4 regions of the Pelatocladus sp. genome follow, and region 1 is predicted to be linked to each of the others. Evidence: predicted binding sites of a transcription regulator. Region 1 holds the regulator's gene; each other region holds the start of a gene.
What was found. The regulator NtcA, encoded in region 1, controls nitrogen genes in cyanobacteria. The targets are predictions, from matches to a motif close to TNTGTANNNNNNNNTACANA.
Positions count from the first base shown of each region.

Region 2: a site for NtcA is predicted at 1,528-1,547, ahead of AC5JMK_RS24595 (SAM hydrolase/SAM-dependent halogenase family protein). Genes of this name have one in related genera too.
Region 3: a site for NtcA is predicted at 2,133-2,152, ahead of rpe (ribulose-phosphate 3-epimerase). Genes of this name have one in related genera too.
Region 4: a site for NtcA is predicted at 1,113-1,132, ahead of glnA (type I glutamate--ammonia ligase). Genes of this name have one in related genera too.

Region 1 is NZ_JCACKS010000029.1:4,191-8,917, forward strand. Features, by position in the region: gene ruvX (Holliday junction resolvase RuvX) at 1-222, opposite strand, end outside; gene AC5JMK_RS03095 (DUF3084 family protein) at 314-1,807, opposite strand; gene ntcA (global nitrogen regulator NtcA) at 2,044-2,715, opposite strand; gene fabI (enoyl-ACP reductase FabI) at 3,306-4,082, shown strand; gene hisB (imidazoleglycerol-phosphate dehydratase HisB) at 4,200-4,727, shown strand, end outside.
Region 2 is NZ_JCACKS010000243.1:13,017-17,743, forward strand. Features, by position in the region: gene AC5JMK_RS24590 (DUF2301 domain-containing membrane protein) at 1-604, opposite strand, end outside; gene AC5JMK_RS24595 (SAM hydrolase/SAM-dependent halogenase family protein) at 681-1,490, opposite strand; gene pirA (arginine synthesis PII-interacting regulator PirA) at 1,610-1,765, shown strand; gene psbU (photosystem II complex extrinsic protein PsbU) at 2,546-2,992, shown strand; gene AC5JMK_RS24610 (hypothetical protein) at 3,275-3,475, shown strand; gene AC5JMK_RS24615 (PM0630 family protein) at 3,692-4,237, shown strand; gene AC5JMK_RS24620 (nuclease A inhibitor family protein) at 4,316-4,720, shown strand.
Region 3 is NZ_JCACKS010000225.1:15,525-20,251, forward strand. Features, by position in the region: gene AC5JMK_RS21140 (serpin family protein) at 1-300, opposite strand, end outside; gene AC5JMK_RS21145 (S8 family serine peptidase) at 431-2,020, opposite strand; gene rpe (ribulose-phosphate 3-epimerase) at 2,180-2,887, shown strand; gene hpsJ-A (HpsJ-like protein, cyanoexosortase A-associated) at 2,981-3,682, opposite strand; gene AC5JMK_RS21160 (cyanoexosortase A system-associated protein) at 3,727-4,383, opposite strand; gene crtA (cyanoexosortase A) at 4,391-4,727, opposite strand, start outside.
Region 4 is NZ_JCACKS010000210.1:47,734-52,460, reverse strand. Features, by position in the region: gene apcB (allophycocyanin subunit beta) at 382-891, opposite strand; gene glnA (type I glutamate--ammonia ligase) at 1,255-2,670, shown strand; gene gifA (glutamine synthetase inactivation factor IF7A) at 2,859-3,059, opposite strand; gene AC5JMK_RS18235 (class I SAM-dependent methyltransferase) at 3,316-4,374, shown strand.

The sequences.
Region 1 (4,727 bases):
TTGTTTCCAGCGTTGAGATGTGGTTTGATTACCCATCACCATTAAAGAGATTGGTAATTTCTGGCGCAGAGTTTCAATGCTGGCGATCGCTTCATTAGAAGATACAACCTGATGATAATGTAGCTTTCGATCCAGTCCCATCACTGCTAAACCACATTTATCTTTACCTGGATCGAACCCTAAAATCACTGGTTGAGTTGGTATAAATTCACTTAAATTCATATTTAATGATAATTTGAAATAATGGTTATTAGTTAGTGGTTATTGGTTAATTTATTAGTGATCTATTACTAACCAATAACTCTTAAAAAAATTAAGTACTAAAAATTATTTGTCCATTTTTAATTGCCACCAATTTTACTTTTAACGGCCCGGCGGTATATGTATCTTGTGCGGCAATAGCTTTAATATCTATTGATTGGTCATATTGTCGTAACTCAGCAATAAAACGCAAAAAAGTACCATCGATTTGAATCTCTTCTAAAATACCAGCACTACGAGCGCGAAATTGAGAAGCAGAAATTAGTAGTTCTAAGCGCTGTCGCAGTTGATAGGATGTCATGGTTTTGGGATCAGCCGTAGTTGTAGCTAGTACTTCACCTCCAGAGAACACGATTTGATTTAGTGCTGCATCCGCAAAAAATTCGATTGGTTTTTCTCCTCTAACATAGTTACCTGCACAGAAAATCCGTACCACGTAATCTCGACCATCTTTAATCTGATTACTTAACTGTTCAACCTGTTCTCCGGTGACGCGTAGTACTTGCACACCTGGGAGAGAATTAATTCCAGGTTCACTTAACTGTGTGCTGGCGTTTCTATTTGCTTCTTTTAATAGCTGGATTACTGCTTGACGAGCAGCCGCAGGTTGTTCGACGCGGACTACTCCAGCAGCCAGAACTTGACCCCGGACTAACGCCAGTTTTCCTAAACGTAAGTCACGATAAGACTGGTAGTATTTTTCCAGTCTTGCGACTTCCTGTTCAAGAAAATCCTGTTGTGTTTCCAGTTCTTTGAGACGGGTTTCTCGTTGAGCAATAATTTGCTCCCGCGCTGTAATTTCAAGATTACGCTTTTGAATGATCGCATCTAGCTTGGCAATTGTCTGATCCCGCTTTTGAATCGCTTCTTGGCGCTTGGCTAGTTCGCGATCGCGTTTATCAATGGCTGCTTGGGCTTCAGCAACCGCCTGTTTTGCTTGTTCATAAAGTTTTTGGCGTTCTGCTTTGAGTCGTTTAATTTCCTCTAGCTGTCTGTTTCTTTCTTGATAAACATTTTCCAACTGAGCTATGGCTTTTTGATATTGAGTTGCTACTTGACTCAATTGTTTTTGAGTGCCTTCGAGTTTGTTTTGAGTGCGCGATTGTTGATTAATTGTACGGTTAAGCTGGGCTTGCGTTTGCTGTTGTTTAGCGTTGGCTGCTTGTAAAGATTTGTTAATTTCTTGCAAATCCTGTTGAGCTTTGGTTTGTTCTTTTCTGGCTTGATCTAGCTCGGTCTTGGTTGTATTAAGTTGTTGGGTTGCATTATCGAGTTGTACGCGTTTACGCCTAAGATCTTTTTGAATATCTTGTAACTCAAAAACTCCTTTACGCAAGCCATCATCCGCTAAAAATAAAATGCCCAGGGTTGATGCAGAAATGCCCAACCCTGTCAAAATGGTTACTAATACAGCTGTATTTTTTGGTCTGAGGTTGAAAAGTGAGAGCCGTTTTTTGCCAACCCGCGTCCCAATGCGATCGCCGACGGTGGCAATAACGCCTCCCAAAATTAAGATTGCAATAATGAGGATGTACCCGGTGGCCATCTGTTTGTATTTACCGAAGAGATCCTTCCAGATACAGCCTACTACTTTCAGGCATTTTCTGTAGCGAATTGTAGGTTGATAAATTACTAGGTTAAGGGGAAAGGGTTAAAGGGGAAGGGTTAAACATGAAAAACAAGGGAATTTACCAGTCATTACCCATTACCCATTACCCATTTACCCATTACCTATTTTTACAAGAGTGTCTATAATTTTTTAACTCCACTTTCCAAGTGCAATTAAGTGAATTGCCGACTTAATGTCACAGGTTTGTGGACTGTAATTTTTTTCTTGTGTATGGAAATCATCTTCTTTTCGCGCAAATCGCCTAGTAGCCTAGTGACAGTCACGCGAGTAGAACCAATTGCTTCAGCGATCGCTTGATGAGATAGCTTGAGATCAATTGTGATTCCATCTGCACAAGGAAGACCAAAATCTCGACAGAGAATTAATAAGAAACTTACTAATCTTGAACCCATATCGCGGTGAGCGAGGGTTTCAATCATCATCTCTGTTTGAAGAATGCGCGAAGACAAACCCCGCAGCATCAACATCGATAATTCTGGATTTTCCTTGAGTGCTTGTTCCACCTGTTCAATGGGTGCTGAGAGCAATTCTACAGGCGTAAAAGCAACTGCATGATAAAAACGGTCTGACTTGTTTCCCGTTAGTAGGGACAAAACCCCAAATACGCTGTTTTCCCGCAAAAGTGCTACGGTTATTTCTTCTCCTGCTTCATACACCCTGGAGAGTTTAACTGCACCTTTTAAAAGAAAATAAACTCTTTCAGCAGGATCGCCGGGGAAAAAGATCGTCTTATTGCGCTCAAACGATTCCACCACTGGCGGAAACGCTCCAGTCGCCATTTGACGAAAAACATTTGCTAGGGCTTTATCTTGTGTCACGATCATCTCCCTTCCCCTATCCAACGCCGGAAAAACGAATATGGATTTCCTAAGAATACACTCGACAAATCAATAAAACATTGTCAACCTTTGTGTACAGTCCTATACTTAACCTTTTTGTTCAATTGATGTTTGTTCAACATGATACAAAATTTCTAGTGCAGGGATCTAGTACTTTTTGTTAGGTACTTCCAAAATTGTAGACAATAAGTTTTTTAAGAAAAAGAAAGTTTCATAGAGACTTTATTAAAACATTAAATGGTACATTGATGGTAAAAAGTAATTTTGGCACTTTAGCTCTAAAAAATACGGATGTGAAAATATAGGATGGTGTGGGTGCAAAAGAAACCACTAATAAATTTAGTTACTCTCAAGATAAAAATACCTTTCTCTAAAACCTTTACTCTGCTTAAAAATCATTTTAACCATCTATCTTTTCAATCAGATGTTTGTATCTAATTTTAGTTAGAGCTAGATGAAGTCTCTTCTCTTACATCCATCTTAACTAGTCGCTCAAAAATCAAATTTATAAAACGAAGACAAACCAAGCTCAGATTCATGTATGCTCCTAGTGAAACATCACATCAATGATTTCTATGCTGGATCTGACTGGAAAAAATGCCCTTGTTACAGGCATTGCTAATAACCGTTCTATTGCTTGGGGAATTGCTCAACAATTGCACAAAGCCGGAGCTAACCTTGGCATTACCTATTTAAGCGACGAAAAAGGCAAAATGGAAAAGAAAGTCGCAGAATTGGTCGAACCACTCAATCCTACCTTGTTTTTGCCCTGTAATGTTCAAAATGACGAGGAAATTAAGACTGCATTTGAAACAATCCAAGATAAGTGGGGTAGCTTAGATATTCTGATTCATTGTCTAGCTTTTGCCAAAAAAGATGATTTGAGTGGAGACTTTAGCCAAACCTCGCGTGAAGGGTTTCGTACAGCTTTAGAAGTCAGCACCTATTCTTTGGTGCAACTCGCTGGTGCAGCTAAACCTTTAATGACCGCAGGAGGAAGCATAGTTACTCTCACTTATTTAGGTTCTATCAGAGCAATACCCAACTATAATGTCATGGGAGTTGCCAAAGCAGGATTAGAAGCAAGCGTACGTTATTTAGCATCAGAACTAGGCTCTGCTAATATCCGCGTCAATGCAATTTCCGCCGGGCCAATTCGTACTTTGGCTTCTAGTGCCGTTGGCGGTATTTTGGATATGATTCACCATGTCGAAGAAGTAGCTCCCTTGCGGCGCACCGTTACACAGACTGAGGTAGGTAATGCAGCAGCCTTCTTGTGTAGCGACTTGGCAAGTGGAATTACAGGACAAGTCCTGTATGTTGATGCAGGATATGAAATTATGGGAATGTAGTAGGAGGATAAGGGAAGAGGGACAAGGAGGACAAGGAAGAATTTCTCTTTCCCCAATCCCCAATCCCTGATCCCTGATCCCTGACCCCTGATCCCCAATCCCCGTTCCCCAATCCCTATGCAAACAAGCGATCGCCAAACTCTATCTTCACCCAACAACCTGATACAAACTCCTCGTATTGCTTCTGTAGGTCGTAGCACGGGGGAAACTGATGTCCATGTTACGATTAATTTAGATGGTACAGGAGTTTGCAATGCAGCTACTGGTATTCCTTTTTTAGATCACATGCTGCATCAAATCGCCTCCCACGGATTGATTGACTTGGATATCCAAGCTACGGGAGACTTGCATATTGATGACCATCACACTAACGAAGATGTAGCTATAACGTTGGGACAAGCTATCAGCAAAGCACTAGGAAACAAGAAAGGTATTGTCCGTTTTGGTAATTTTCTTGCACCTCTAGATGAAGCGTTAATTCAGGTAGCACTGGATTTTTCTGGTCGTCCTCATCTGGGCTACGGTTTGCAAATTCCCACTCAGCGAGTCGGAACTTATGATACGCAGCTAGTACGAGAGTTTTTTGTGGCGTTAGCAGGTAATAGTCAAATGACGCTGCATATTCGCCAGCTGGACGGGATCAAT
Region 2 (4,727 bases), on a different contig from region 1:
CAATATCTGCTGTAATTACCTGTACTGTCTTCCGCATAGCAAAAACTACAAACAAAATTGCCCAAATTCCTAACAAAATCTGTTCTAACTGTGTTGGCAATATACCAACCAAATGCCCAAGTAAGAGTAAAGGTACGACGGGAGTTAATAATTTTGTTTCCAGACGATTGAAACAAAATGCTTCTTTAAAATAAATACCAGTCAAAGCTGCAAATGTAAAACCAACACCCAATAATGTCAGTGGTTGAGTGTAAAGAGTAATAGCTAAAGGCTCACTATTTGTAATTGCCAAGATAATTGCTGATACACTACCAATGAGCCAAAAAACTTGTAAAGCTCGGTGCAACTCCACCATGTAAATATGAATTGTGAGTAAACTAATACCAAGTCCTAGACTGAAACAGGCATATAAAGGTGTTAGTAATTTGAAAATAGTGGGGTTAGGATTCAACAATACTAAAGTACTGCCCACAGCAAAGCAAATTGCAGCTAGCATTAAACCACTACGATAAATAATCACGCCCTTGCGATCGCCCTCAGTAATCGTAAATTCGCCAAATTGACCTTGATAAACTTCTGGTGCTGATATTGTTTGAGTAGTCATATGTCAAATTAGTTTAGTGGTTAGTGGTCAATTGTCAATTGTCATTAGTTATTCTCCCCATCCCCCTTGTCCCTTTCTAATCACTCTCGATCACTACTTGTATGGTATCTCCCAAATTCATCTGTAAGTGCGATCGCGCATTACCAGTATTAATAGCCAATTCTACCCAGCCGTGACTACCAACGAGGGCGATCGCATCACCAATTTCCCTATCTCCATAAGTTTCACGTCCTGGTATGATTTTGTCACCCACAAGTACGCCCCAACTTTTGCTTTGTAGGTAAGATCCAGGAATATTGCTGACTAAGTTACCAAAATGATCAATATATTGAATACAACCTGTGATCATATTCCCGCTTTGAGTGCATTTGGCTATTTCTAGCTTGACTAAGCTTTCTGGATTGATTTGTGTTCCTAACTGTCCCAGAGGAACACCACAAGCTAGATGCGCTCCAGTAGGGGCGAAAATATCTCGACCATGAAATGTGCTGCTAGGATTTGGAGTACGCCAGTAATTAGGATTTGTTAGTTCTACCGCAGCGACAGCAGGACTGTGACTCAACACTCCACTAAATAAGCCATTGTCTGGCCCAATCAAAAATCCATGAGCAAATTCTACAGCGATCGCCCTTCTTTTTCTTCCTACACCTGGATCTACTACCGCCACATGTACGGTTCCGACAGGAAAGTATAGATAAGCATCCATGAGACAAAACCTAGCAGCAGCAATATTTTGCGGTGGAATTTGGTGTGTTAAATCTACCACCTTTAGCTTGGGGTTAATTTGGGCGATCGCTCCCTTCATTACACCTACATACACATCGCGATCGCCGAAATCGGTGAGTAAAGTCAGCAGTGATTGCGGATTTTGTTGCTTCTCGAACATGTGATCCCATTTGCTTTATATCACTAAGTTTGTTTTTTCTGTAACATAAACAACTAAATTTTCGATATGTTATGATCACAAGACATAAAAAAATGATGATTTAGACCAAAGTAATTCCTATGATTACAAGCAGAACAGAAGTTGTGAAAAAAGCACGAGAAGCCCACAAAGAAAGCATCAGAAGAAGTTTGCAGCATCGCTTGGAAGTAGCAAGAGCTAAAGGCGATGAAAACCTCATTCGTCAGCTAGAGGCAGAAATGAAATATTTCGGTTAAACCATAAAGTTTACCGCACATAGGTTGTTCATAGTTCTGTTGTGTTTCTGCCTGCTGTTTTAGCAGGCTTTCTTAATCTTAAAGTTTGTAAGTGAGGACTTTAGTCCTCAGAATCAGCGCTAGAACTGCTTAGTATAAAAAAGAATTGAGAATTGTATGTGACAACTGTGTAAGTCCTTAAAGATATGTGCAATATATTAATTTTTGTAAAAGATAAAAGTAAACATGTGCCAAACCCTTACGAATGACAAATGAAGCCCCTATTTTATTTGTGCCGACTGACTTAAGTATTCTTGCTCAGTTAAAAAATTTTTAGTAAAAATTCGGTCAATCCTAGTAGCTGCAAATATTGTGGATATTAATACGCTGTATATTAGTTTCTGATGACTGCTGTGTGCTGATAAAGCAAATAGCTATCAGTTAAAGGAACAAGTAAATGCCTAATGGGTACATTTTTGTAGGGTTTAACCCTCATTCTTCCCTTGTAGTAGGATAAAGTCAAAGCGGACAAACACAACATAAGCCCCTGGGCTAAGTTAGCGAGCTTTGTTACAAAAGTTTATCTATTTCACAGGAAACTACTCAAAAGGTCTTTACAAACTTTTACACGCCGTCGGGCAGTCGGTGTATGCTTGCCGAGGGTAAAGTAATCTGAAATGTTGCTGTATAGAGAAATCTTTAGGGCGTTTTGGATCTCCCGTTGAAGCAAGAATCCCATCCGCTTTTAGCGGTGGGAGTGTCAATAAGCGCTACTAGCTGAAAACTTTTTATTTCGGTTTGATGGAAAGAGGTGGAAAAATCGTGAAAAAATTGGTGCGTTTATTAACAGTCTTTAGTTTTTTGTTGGTAGGATGTTTGGCATGGCTAGGTACGCCTCAGATAGCCCAAGCGAGCAATTTTAACAGTTTTGCTTTGCCATCGGTTTCTGTTCTAGCCTTGCAAAATCCAGCAGATGCAAAGCTTGCAGATGTATATGGTGACAGAATTGATTTAAATAACACCAATGTGCGAGCTTTTCAGAAATATCCTGGCTTGTATCCTACCCTAGCAGGCAAAATTATCAAATATGCTCCTTACGATGAGGTAGAGGATGTATTAAAGATTAAAGGATTGAGCGAACGTCAAAAACAAATCCTGCAAGCTAACCTAGATCACTTCAAAGTTACAGAAGTAGAACCAGTCTACACCGAAGGATTTGACCGTTATAACAACGGTATTTACAGATAAGACATAACTGTAAATACGGTTATTTCCAATAAAACAGCATCCCACTCCTTTTTTTAGGGAGTGGGATTTTTATGTTTTTGCAAACAAGGGAAGGGGGACAAGGAAGACAAGGAAGACAAGGAAGAAAGGTTGCGCTGTATGAGCGCAACTTCGTGTGAGTGAGTGCAAAATAATCCTTCAGACATACAGAAATTTCAGGTAAACCAGATTTTGGAAAGATGAATCTGTACCCTTATTCTTTTTAAACTGTTTGCAGAACAAAATGATAAGGAGCAAAAATTCATGTCTGCTGAAGGAAACAAAAAAGAAACTACACCATCTAATTCTGGTGCTGCTTCTGGTGGTTATCAAACCCCCGTTGAAGAAGATATCCGCAAAACTGGTAACGCAGCTCAATCTGATGCTAAACAATCAGCTACACCAGAAGCGCCAGGGGAAGATACCGTAGCAGGTAGTCCCAATCAAGGAACAGAGTCCCGTTAATTGCTTGACGCTCTCTTCAAAAGCCAACTCGTGGAATCATCATCTAGATGAGTGCGTTAGCAAAAATTATTGAGTGGGGTTGTGTCTATCGAAGACACACTTTCCACTCTATTTTTATACTTAAAAATTTTTTGATACACCAAAAGTGTTAGTAATTTATCTGAAAAAAAGAGGTTGCTTATATATGAATAGATATCATTCTATACTAAAAAAATTATGCAACCGAGAGTTTGGGCTTGTAGCATTGGATTGGCTTTGTCTTGGCTGATATCACCAGTTATGGGTGTAGAAGTACTCAAGCTTCCCAGTAGACAAGCACAGAATTCTATAACTGCTAAACCAATTGTTGTCAGTAAAGCTGAATTTGGGGTTATCAGAGTTGAAAAAGGTGGAAAGACTACTCTTATCCCCACAAAAAAAATACCACTTCAAGAGGGAGTTGCATATGGCTGGCGGATTCAACTCAAGGACTACCAAGGTGAGATAACATGGCGGGAAGTCCTTCAGTTACCAAAACCTCCTGAAAGTTGGGCTACAAGTAACACTGAAAATTTCTCATTGTCACCTGACGGCAGAGCAGCAAATATTCAACGCACAGATAAAATCAAAGATGGTGTAATTAAAAACTCTTGGACGATCGCAAATGGTGATCCTGTAGGTAAGCATAAGATAGAAGTTTATATTGGCGATCGCCGTATTGCTACTTTTGAATTTGAGGTAGTTCCTCCAATCAGACTACAAAAGCCAACTCCAAAAGCATAATTGTAAGTTTTGATATGTATACTAGGAAATGTTTTGTATAAGTTCATCAGTCAACAAAAGACTTGGAGAATTTAGCCAATGAGTAATGCAGAAGTTGCTACAAAACTTAAAGAAGCTGCTGATACTTTATTAATGCCTAGTGAATCCGAATTTCCTTTTGAATCAGTTCACTGGCAAATTGCTCAACAAACGCCTTTAACTCCTAATCAAATTTTAGAATTCACAGATCATTCCTTGGATGTACCAGTAGAAGTGGTGGATGTGGACTATTTTTTTAGAAATATTGCTGTTGAGCAAGAATGGCATGATGATCAACAAAAAGAAAATGTTAAAAAATATAAGAAGCTTGTTGAAACTATCAAAAGTAACCTCAGCGACATTCAGGTTTACCGCGTTGGAAGAATAAACATTGATGTCTATATTGTTGGCAAAACAGACTCAGGTAATTTAGCAGGCTTATCAACCAAACTGGTAGAAACCTGATAATTAA
Region 3 (4,727 bases), on a different contig from region 1:
TGAAATAAACACATTTTTATTATTCTCTTGTTCGAGAACTTCTTCAAAAAGTTTGAAGCCAAATTTCGTATTGGCATTAATGAATTTAGTATCAGGCAAGACAGACTTTTGAGGAAGAGGAGATTCTGAGCGAGGTACACCAGATTGTGCAAAAACTTTTGTATTACTATTAACTTGAGTACATCCAATCACACCCATCAAAACTACACTAGCTGCTGCCAAAGCGTAGCGTCTTCCCAAACGAACAGCGTAACGTCTTTGTAGAAAACTTTCCCAAGCATTACCAAATTTCTGCTTCATTTTACCACACCAAAAGGCAGAGTCTATCTATTGACTATGACACTTCAAGGAACACAGCTATTTGGTGGTTACAGTTTTGGCAACAATTTTGTTAGGAATTGGGGATTCTCCTCTGGAGAATCCCCGATCCCTATTTTTTCGGTACAGTCCACCAAGCCAAAGCGTATGGCTGAGTGGCTTCGTTTGCTTGGTTGCGAAACTGGACGCGAATTTTATATTTATCGGTGGTGGGGACAGGACAAAAAATATGTTCTACGCTATCGACATCACTAGTAGAGGCGCAAACAGTCTCTGTGTCTCTATTTTGTGTCGCATCAGCTTTGACTAGATAGATATCAAGATTATTTAAACCGCGATCGCGAAAATTTTCCCCTGCATCAAATTGATTATTCTTATTTTTATCGTTCAGTTCTACTAGCCTGTCCCAAGCTAAGGTGATAGCCACAAAACTTTTCTGCTGTAACGGTCTGTCGAAAACATATTCCACTGATGAACCAGCATTGACAGTATCATAATTCCAACCAATGGCAGGTACAGATTGTGATGGTTTCCATTGACCTCCACTAAATTGCTGGTAAGCACGAAAAGCATTTAAATGACCAGCCCCCATCTGATTATTCAGAGGAACTTTGGGATTTTTATAAGCATCAGAAGTCAGCCAGTCTTGATTTTGTTTATTGATGAGTGTTCTGGTCATTCCTAGCCGCAAGCCATCGCCAGCATCTTGAATTTTGTCAGCAGAATTTAATAAAACAGCTTTCATAACTTCATTTTGGCGAGAAGCAGTACTCCAATTTGGTTGTTTTGTTCGTAATTGTTTGTCACCAAACTCTTGCAATAGAGCAACTGTAGCTGTCACATGTGGTGCTGCAAAACTTGTCCCTGTGACTTTATTAATTTTGCCATCAGGATTAAGCAAGGGAATATTACTACCAGGAGCCACTATACCAATTGTGCCACGGGAACCAAGATTAATTTCCTTGCCAGATAAACGGAGGGTCATCGCTTCAGTTGTCGCCACCAAATTGGAAACGTCTACTTTATTAAAAATTCCTCCCCGACGAGAGGAAAAAGCCACATTTACTCCATTAAAATTATCGGTAGGGATAGGAATTCCGCCTTTACCTTGGTTGCCAGCAATCACATATAAAACATTGTGAGCGCGAGTAGACCAATCAATACATTGGGTTAGTAAGGCGTTACCATCCAAAACAGCCTCCGGTCGCGGATCACGGTTTAGAGGTTCGCCAAAGCTAAAGTTGATGACACGAACGTCGCCACCATTTTGCAGTGCTACGTGCTGTGCAGATAAACATTCTTCTGGCTGTCCCATTTTTGTGGAACCTACAGCAGACGAATATAGCCGCGCCCCTGGGGCTACTCCTGGGAAGCCTTTATCTGTACTAACCATGACACCAGCAACATTGTAGGCGTGAGGGTCAACACCAGTATTTGACTTAGCGGGATTATTGCGTAAAAACACACCTGTTATATTGACAGAGCGATTTTTAGAAACTGCTTTGTCTACACCAAACTTACCAGGACGCCCAATTTCCACTTGACCAATGGCAATCTTGCGACCTGTGAGATTATACGGGGCTTTATGTAACTTCAGAACGTCAATACCGTTAGCGCTCATGGAAATTTCCAAAGCTAATACTGGCAGACTCAAACAAGAAGCACTTAATCCCCAAACGATCCAGCTAATTTTTTTTACCATAGTTATTTGTCATTTGTCATTGGTCATTGGTCATTGGTCATTGTTGTCCCCCTTGTCCCCTTCCCTTCTCCCTAAAAAAGCTCATACAAAACTTATGAGCATTTGCTCAAGTTTTGTTACAATAATTACAGAATAAGGACGCTTAAATATCCACTAGTCATGACCAAAACGCTATCTAACAAGCCGATTGTAATTGCTCCATCTATCCTATCAGCCGATTTTAGTCGTCTGGGAGAGGAAGTACGCGCCGTGGATGAGGCGGGAGCAGATTGGATTCATGTTGATGTAATGGATGGTCGCTTTGTACCTAATATTACGATAGGTCCTCTGGTAGTGGAGGCGATTCGTCCGGTTACGAAAAAACCACTGGATGTCCACTTAATGATTGTGGAACCAGAAAAATATGTTGCAGATTTTGCCAAAGCAGGTGCAGATATTATCTCTGTACATTGTGAACACAATGCATCGCCACACTTACATCGTACTTTGTGCCAAATTAAAGAATTTGGCAAGCAAGCTGGTGTTGTACTCAACCCATCTACACCTTTAGATTTGATTGAGTATGTGCTGGAAGTTTGCGATTTAGTGTTGATTATGAGTGTCAACCCTGGTTTTGGTGGTCAAAGTTTTATTCCAGGAGTTGTTCCCAAGATCCGTAAGCTGCGTCAAATGTGTGAGGAACGTGGTCTTGATCCTTGGATTGAAGTAGATGGTGGACTAAAAGCAAATAATACTTGGCAAGTTTTGGAAGCTGGAGCTAATGCAATTGTCGCTGGTTCAGCTGTGTTTAATGCTAAGGACTATGGCGAGGCGATCGCAGCTGTTCGTAATAGCAAGCGTCCCACACCAGAACTAGCACAAGTATAAGCTTAAGCTAGGCACTTATTGAAGCATCAAAGTGCTAACTATGAACTAATAAAAAAAAAGGGCGATTGAATAGCGATCGCCTTTTTTATGTATTTAAAATCTAGCCCAATCTGTTCCTTTCCACAAACTAAAGAACAGAAACGCAGAAACTAAAGCGCCAAGAATCCATTTTGTGGAAGTCTTAATTAAGTTTAGACCTCGCAAAGACTGGGTAGTTTCTGCTTGATCTTTGATTTGTGCTTTTGCTTTAGAAACTTGAGACAAAAGTTCATTCTTTACTTCTTCTGGTTTTTTCCCATATAGAGAACCACCTCGGCTTTTTAAAAGATTATCCAATTGTTCAGGAGTTGCTTCGCTGAGTTTCTGGTGTAATTGTTCAGCACGAGAAATTTGTTGTGTTGAGATATTATTGATTTGTGCGACATTTTCTTTATTCAAGCGGATGGTATTAGAAACTCCCAAAGGTATCATGAGTAAAAATAACGCTGCCAATAATAAAGTTAGCCCTGATAATAACTTTAAAATAGGAAATTCCCATCTGTTGCGCGAATGCAATTCCCCATAAAATACTAGTGCTAAACCAATTAAAGGTACAGGTACACGTTCAACTATTGCTCCTATAGTTTGGAATTCCCAAGCAGGGTTAAAAAAGTTTGATGGAACAAACATTGCTACCCAATCAAACAAAGATAATATTAACAAGCCGTAGCCAAGCGATCGCAGAATAGTGAGCGAACTTTCCTGGGTTAAGACAAACTGAGGAGAAGTAATTTTTTCAGTTTTCGATTTAGTCATAATTCCTTACAAAGTATTACAATGAAAATTGTATAAACAAAGCTTTAAGGTTTATGCAAACGAGAATGCCAATATTTGTACCAGGAAAACCACGCATTTTCTAGGACTTGATAAGCAACTTCTGGGGAAGAATTTTTTAATGGAATTGACATATGCGTCCAAAGACAGCGCTTGTCTTTTCTTAATTGTTCTCGACTTAGTAACCAGGGTAATAAACGTTGCCAAGGTTGATCTCTTCGCTGCTGATTTTGGTTAAATTGTGTATTAGTAAAAGTGCTATGACCATACATATTAATACAAGCACTGAGGTAGGCTTTTTGTTGTTCAACTCCTAAACCGTAATAACCTATATCTTCTTTTTGACGTACAACCGCAGACGCAGAAATTTTAGTATATTTTCTAATTAGTTGATTAACATCTCCTATTTTTACGTAACGCATTTCGATATATAAAGGCAATTCTTTACGTATATATTGATAATTTTTTTGGGATAACAATTCAGAATCATCTTGTAGATCATAAGTTAAACTTTTGGTAGATTTGAGTTGCCAGTGAGGTAAAGGTGGGGATTCTGAAAACACAAAAAAATTAGCAGGATTTTTAGACTGGATTGGCAGAATAAGAACTTGCCCCAATACCAACAAGACGTTGCTACAGCCTATAATTAACAATGAAATACGGATTTTTTTCCAAGTAATCATATTTTTATTATGACAACCGAGAATTTTTATTCCCAGATTCAGTTCGTCCTATTAAAAACCAACAGAATAAACCGAAAAGGAGTACAGAAATTATTGAAAATAAAAGAGAACCATTGCCACTATGCCAGTAATCAAAAGCATCCATATTATCTTTTGCTACGATGATGGCCATAAGTGCAACTCGTCCAGAATTAACAATAAATCCTACCGTAGCAGCTACAAGTGGCACGAGTATTTTCTGCTGCCAAGTTTGAGGAAACATTAACATAAAAAGTATTGCTAAACCGAGCATTTGAGAAATTAATTCTATACCAGAGCATCCACTAAGCACTTCTATACTGCCA
Region 4 (4,727 bases), on a different contig from region 1:
CGAATTTTTTTCCCTTCTCTCCCTCTTTTTGCAAAATTGGGATGCTCCCGTTCCTTTAAGGAGTCGAAGAAAAGCCGCACCGTGCAAAAATTCTAGATCATTAATACTCATGGAACTACTGCCAACAATCATCCATACTAAGTAATATATTTTACAAGTTTTTTAAGTAGTTATCCAATGATAAGTAATCAATTTTTAGTATTAAAAAAAGTAAACGCACCTTGCCATAAAGGCAAAGTGCGATATACACAGCTTTTTATATGTGGAATTGGCTAGTGCAAGATACCAGAAATAAATAGACAGGAAAAACCAGACGAAAAAACAGATTGTCTAAGCATGACAATTTCCTGTCTCTTGCCTTCTGCCTTCTGTTGGATTACACTAAATGTCCTTCTCGCTCAACTCTCTGGTCATGTAGTCAAACGGCTCATCTACAAAACTAGTACTACTGACACCAGCATCTGCTAATTGCAGCTTGACAATATCCTTCATCAGTTGGATACCACGAACTGTAGGGCCAATGGGAACACCCAAAGAATTATAAGTTTCCCGCAAACCTTGCAGCACGCGCTCATCCAACACATCCATACTGCCAGCTACAATGGCATAAGTAGCATAGCGTAGGTAGTAATCCATATCCCGCAGACAAGCCGCATACCGTCGAGTAGTATAAGCATTGCCGCCGGGACGAATCAACTCTGGCTGTTCATCAAATAATTGAGAACCAGCCTGCTTGACAATTGCCGCCGCATTTGCATTAATAGCTCCTGCGGCTTGTACTCGTGCTGTCCCGCTTTCAAAATAGGACTTGAGACTGTCGATCGCATTCCGGTCAAAATACCGCCCAGCAACGTCATAATTCTTAATTAAACTTGTGACTGCATCCCGCATTCCTTTATCTCCCAATCATTGCTATTTATGGTTTGATATTTATTTGACTGCTTTTGCAAGCGGCTAATTTTTGTGCCAATGAATATTAAAAGAAGCTCAAGCACAAAAACAATGTATGCGCTACTTAAAGGATTCTATGCCAAAGTTGACCCCAACAGATGAACTGTCAAGTTTTGTAGAGTTAGTTCGGCAAAAATGAACATAACCTATAAACATGATATTCTGTAACAAAAAATACAAAATATCTCAAATTTATATCATTAGGATATTTCAGGTGTCTTTAATGATTTGGGTTCATCAAGCAAGGTCAGCGTGCATTAACATTGTGGTTTACTGTACTAAATTGGCGGAGAAGGAGTAACCATGACAACCCCACAAGAAGTCCTGAATATGATTCGGGACAACAACATTCAGATGATCGATCTGAAATTCATCGATACGCCAGGGATATGGCAGCACCTGACAGTGTTTCATAACCAAATCGATGAAAGTAGCTTCACAGACGGCGTACCCTTCGATGGTTCCAGTATTCGGGGTTGGAAAGCAATCAACGAGTCAGACATGGCAATGGTACTCGATCCAAACACTGCCTGGATCGACCCATTCATGAAAGAACCAACTCTCAGTATCATTTGTAGTATTAAGGAACCCCGTACGGGCGAATGGTACAGTCGTTGTCCGCGTGTAATTGCTCAAAAAGCATTAGATTATCTCGTTTCCTCCGGTCTTGGTGACACAGCCTTCTTTGGTCCTGAAGCTGAGTTTTTCATCTTTGATGATGTCCGTTTTGACCAAAACTCCCACGAAGGCTACTACCATGTAGACTCAGTTGAAGGGCGTTGGAACTCCGGTAAACAAGAAGGTCCTAACCTGGGTTACAAACCCCGCTACAAAGAGGGTTATTTCCCAGTACCTCCCACTGACACTTTCCAAGATATTCGTACAGAAATGCTGCTAACAATGGCAGAGTGTGGAGTACCTATTGAAAAGCAGCATCACGAAGTAGCTACAGGTGGTCAGTGCGAACTCGGTTTCCGCTTTGGTAAATTAATTGAAGCTGCCGATTGGCTGATGACTTACAAATACGTCATCAAGAACGTTGCCAAGAAATACGGCAAAACCGTTACTTTCATGCCTAAGCCTGTCTTCCAAGACAACGGTTCCGGTATGCACACTCACCAGTCTATTTGGAAAGACGGTCAGCCTTTGTTTGCAGGCGATAAATACGCTGGCTTGAGTGATATGGCATTACATTATATCGGTGGCATCCTCAAGCACGCACCAGCACTGTTGGCTATTACCAACCCCACCACCAACTCTTACAAGCGCCTAGTACCCGGTTACGAAGCACCAGTTAACTTGGCTTACTCCCAAGGTAATCGTTCTGCTTCGATTCGGATTCCTCTGTCTGGTACTAACCCCAAAGCCAAGCGTTTAGAGTTCCGTTGTCCTGATGCGACTTCTAACCCCTACTTGGCATTTGCTGCCATGCTGTGTGCTGGTTTAGATGGCATCAAAAACAAAATTGATCCTGGTGAACCTCTGGATAAAAATATTTATGAACTCTCTCCAGCAGAACTGGCGAAAGTTCCGTCCACTCCTGGATCTCTAGAATTAGCATTGGAAGCACTAGAGAAAGATCATGCTTTCTTGACCGAACCTGGTGTCTTTACCGAAGACTTTATTGAAACTTGGATTTCTTACAAGCTAGACAATGAAGTTAATCCAATGCGTCTACGTCCTCATCCCTACGAATTTGCTCTTTACTACGATTGTTAATTTCAAAGGGTTAGTGGTTGGTAGTTAGTGGTTAATTATAAATAACTACTAGCGATTCTCCATAAAACCAGACGTATTATTTGAAATCATAAATACAGCCACCCAAACTGGGTGGCTTTTTTTTGGGTTTCTCTACCACTGTAGGGGCGTAGACGCGCTTGGCGCGAGTAAGCATTCGCCCCCACTACTTAACTCATCGCAGCATTACTGCGGTCATAATTCATACGAGCATTGTGGTCTATTTTCCCTTGAGTCGGGTTCCAGTAGTGAGATACTTCTCCAGGAAGACCCAATTCTTCCCCTGCACGTTCTAGCATCGATTGTTGCCGATTTTTGATCAGCTGATAATGACGCATCATTAAAGCACGAGCTTTGTCTTGGGTAGACATACCAGAGTCCTCCCTGTAGTTTTAATTTGATTGATTTGTTTGTCTCCATTAATAAGATAGCAGAATAATTCTGTATCAGAAGTTACGAAATGATACATTTTTATAAAACTTAATATTTTATTGACAAGTACCCTGTCACATTGAAAGGTTTGTAGTCAGCACCAAAGCTCAATAGATCATTCTCAAGATTAATGAATTAATAGTTACAATTATTTAAGTTAAATAAATAAAAATAAAGACAAGCCTAGCCATTCACATGTCCGACACATTAACGAAGCTGACTTATCAAACATTTCAGCAGGGTAAAAACTATTTTGGTTTAGCTCATAAAACATTGAGCGTACGGTTGTTGAATTTAATCTCTCCTTTTGAGCAGCAAACCAAACCCGTCCCGACAGAAGTTTTACTCACATTTCAAAAAAAGCTAGATAATTTACTAGAAAGTGATTGGCAAGATGCAGAGCAGGGCGTGTATCCTACGAGCTTGCTGTTTGATAATCCTTGGCAAGAATTTTTCCAGTACTATCCAGTAATATGCCTAGATTTATTCCAAACGTGGGAGCGGGCCAAACAGAAGAATTATCAAGACTTTCCCGCAAATGTGGAAACTTCTGGTTATCCGAGTTATTACGTACAGAACTTCCATCACCAAACTGATGGCTACTTGAGCGACTTGTCAGCCAATCTCTACGATTTACAGGTGGAAATTCTGTTTGGTGGTACAGCCGACCCAATGCGACGGCGAATTCTCGCACCTCTTAAGAAAGGACTAAAAAGTGTATTTGCTGATTTACCACATCGGCAAATACGCATTTTAGATGTAGCTTGTGGAACGGGTCGGACTTTAAAAATGATTCGCGCAGCTTTCCCGCAAGCATCGCTGTTTGGTACGGATTTGTCACCAGCTTATTTGCGAAAAGCAAATGAATTATTAAGCCAAATTCCAGGAGAATTACCACAACTATTGCAGGCTAACGCTGAAGAGTTACCCTACCTGGATAATTATTTTCATGCAGTGACTTCTGTGTTTCTTTTCCATGAATTACCTGCAAAGGTACGCCAGCGAGTTATTGAACAATGCTACCGAGTAACAAAACCCGGAGGAGTGTTCATTATTTGTGACTCTGTGCAAATGAGTGATTCTCCAGAAATGGAACCATTCATGGAAAACTTCCACCAGATGTACCATGAACCCTACTATAAGCATTACATGACTGATGATTTAGTAGAGCGTTTGGAAAAAGCAGGTTTTGAGAATGTTGAAATACAAGTCTATTTGATGAGCAAGTATTTAATTGCTCACAAACCAGTTTGATTAAACCCTTTGGGCGGGTTTAGGGGGATAAGGTATGGGGGTGTAAGGGTAAGAACTACCCTCAAAGAGCAAGGATTGAAGCCCTTGTGATCAAGACCATTGTACTTTTAGAGGTAGAGAAGAAAGTGGTAAGAAGTTTTATAACTTGCATCTTCTACCACATTCTTATCGACCTCTGCCATTTTTGGCATCACAACGCTATTGAGACAAAAATTTTTGGCAAAAAACAAAATAGTTTTGCGAAATGATGGTAGCGGAACCAAGATAACTAGCGCTTGTTGAAATATTTCTGAGCAAGCACAAGCTTTAATTTGGTAAGAGTAATGTTGTTTGCAACCTCAACAAAGTTCTTT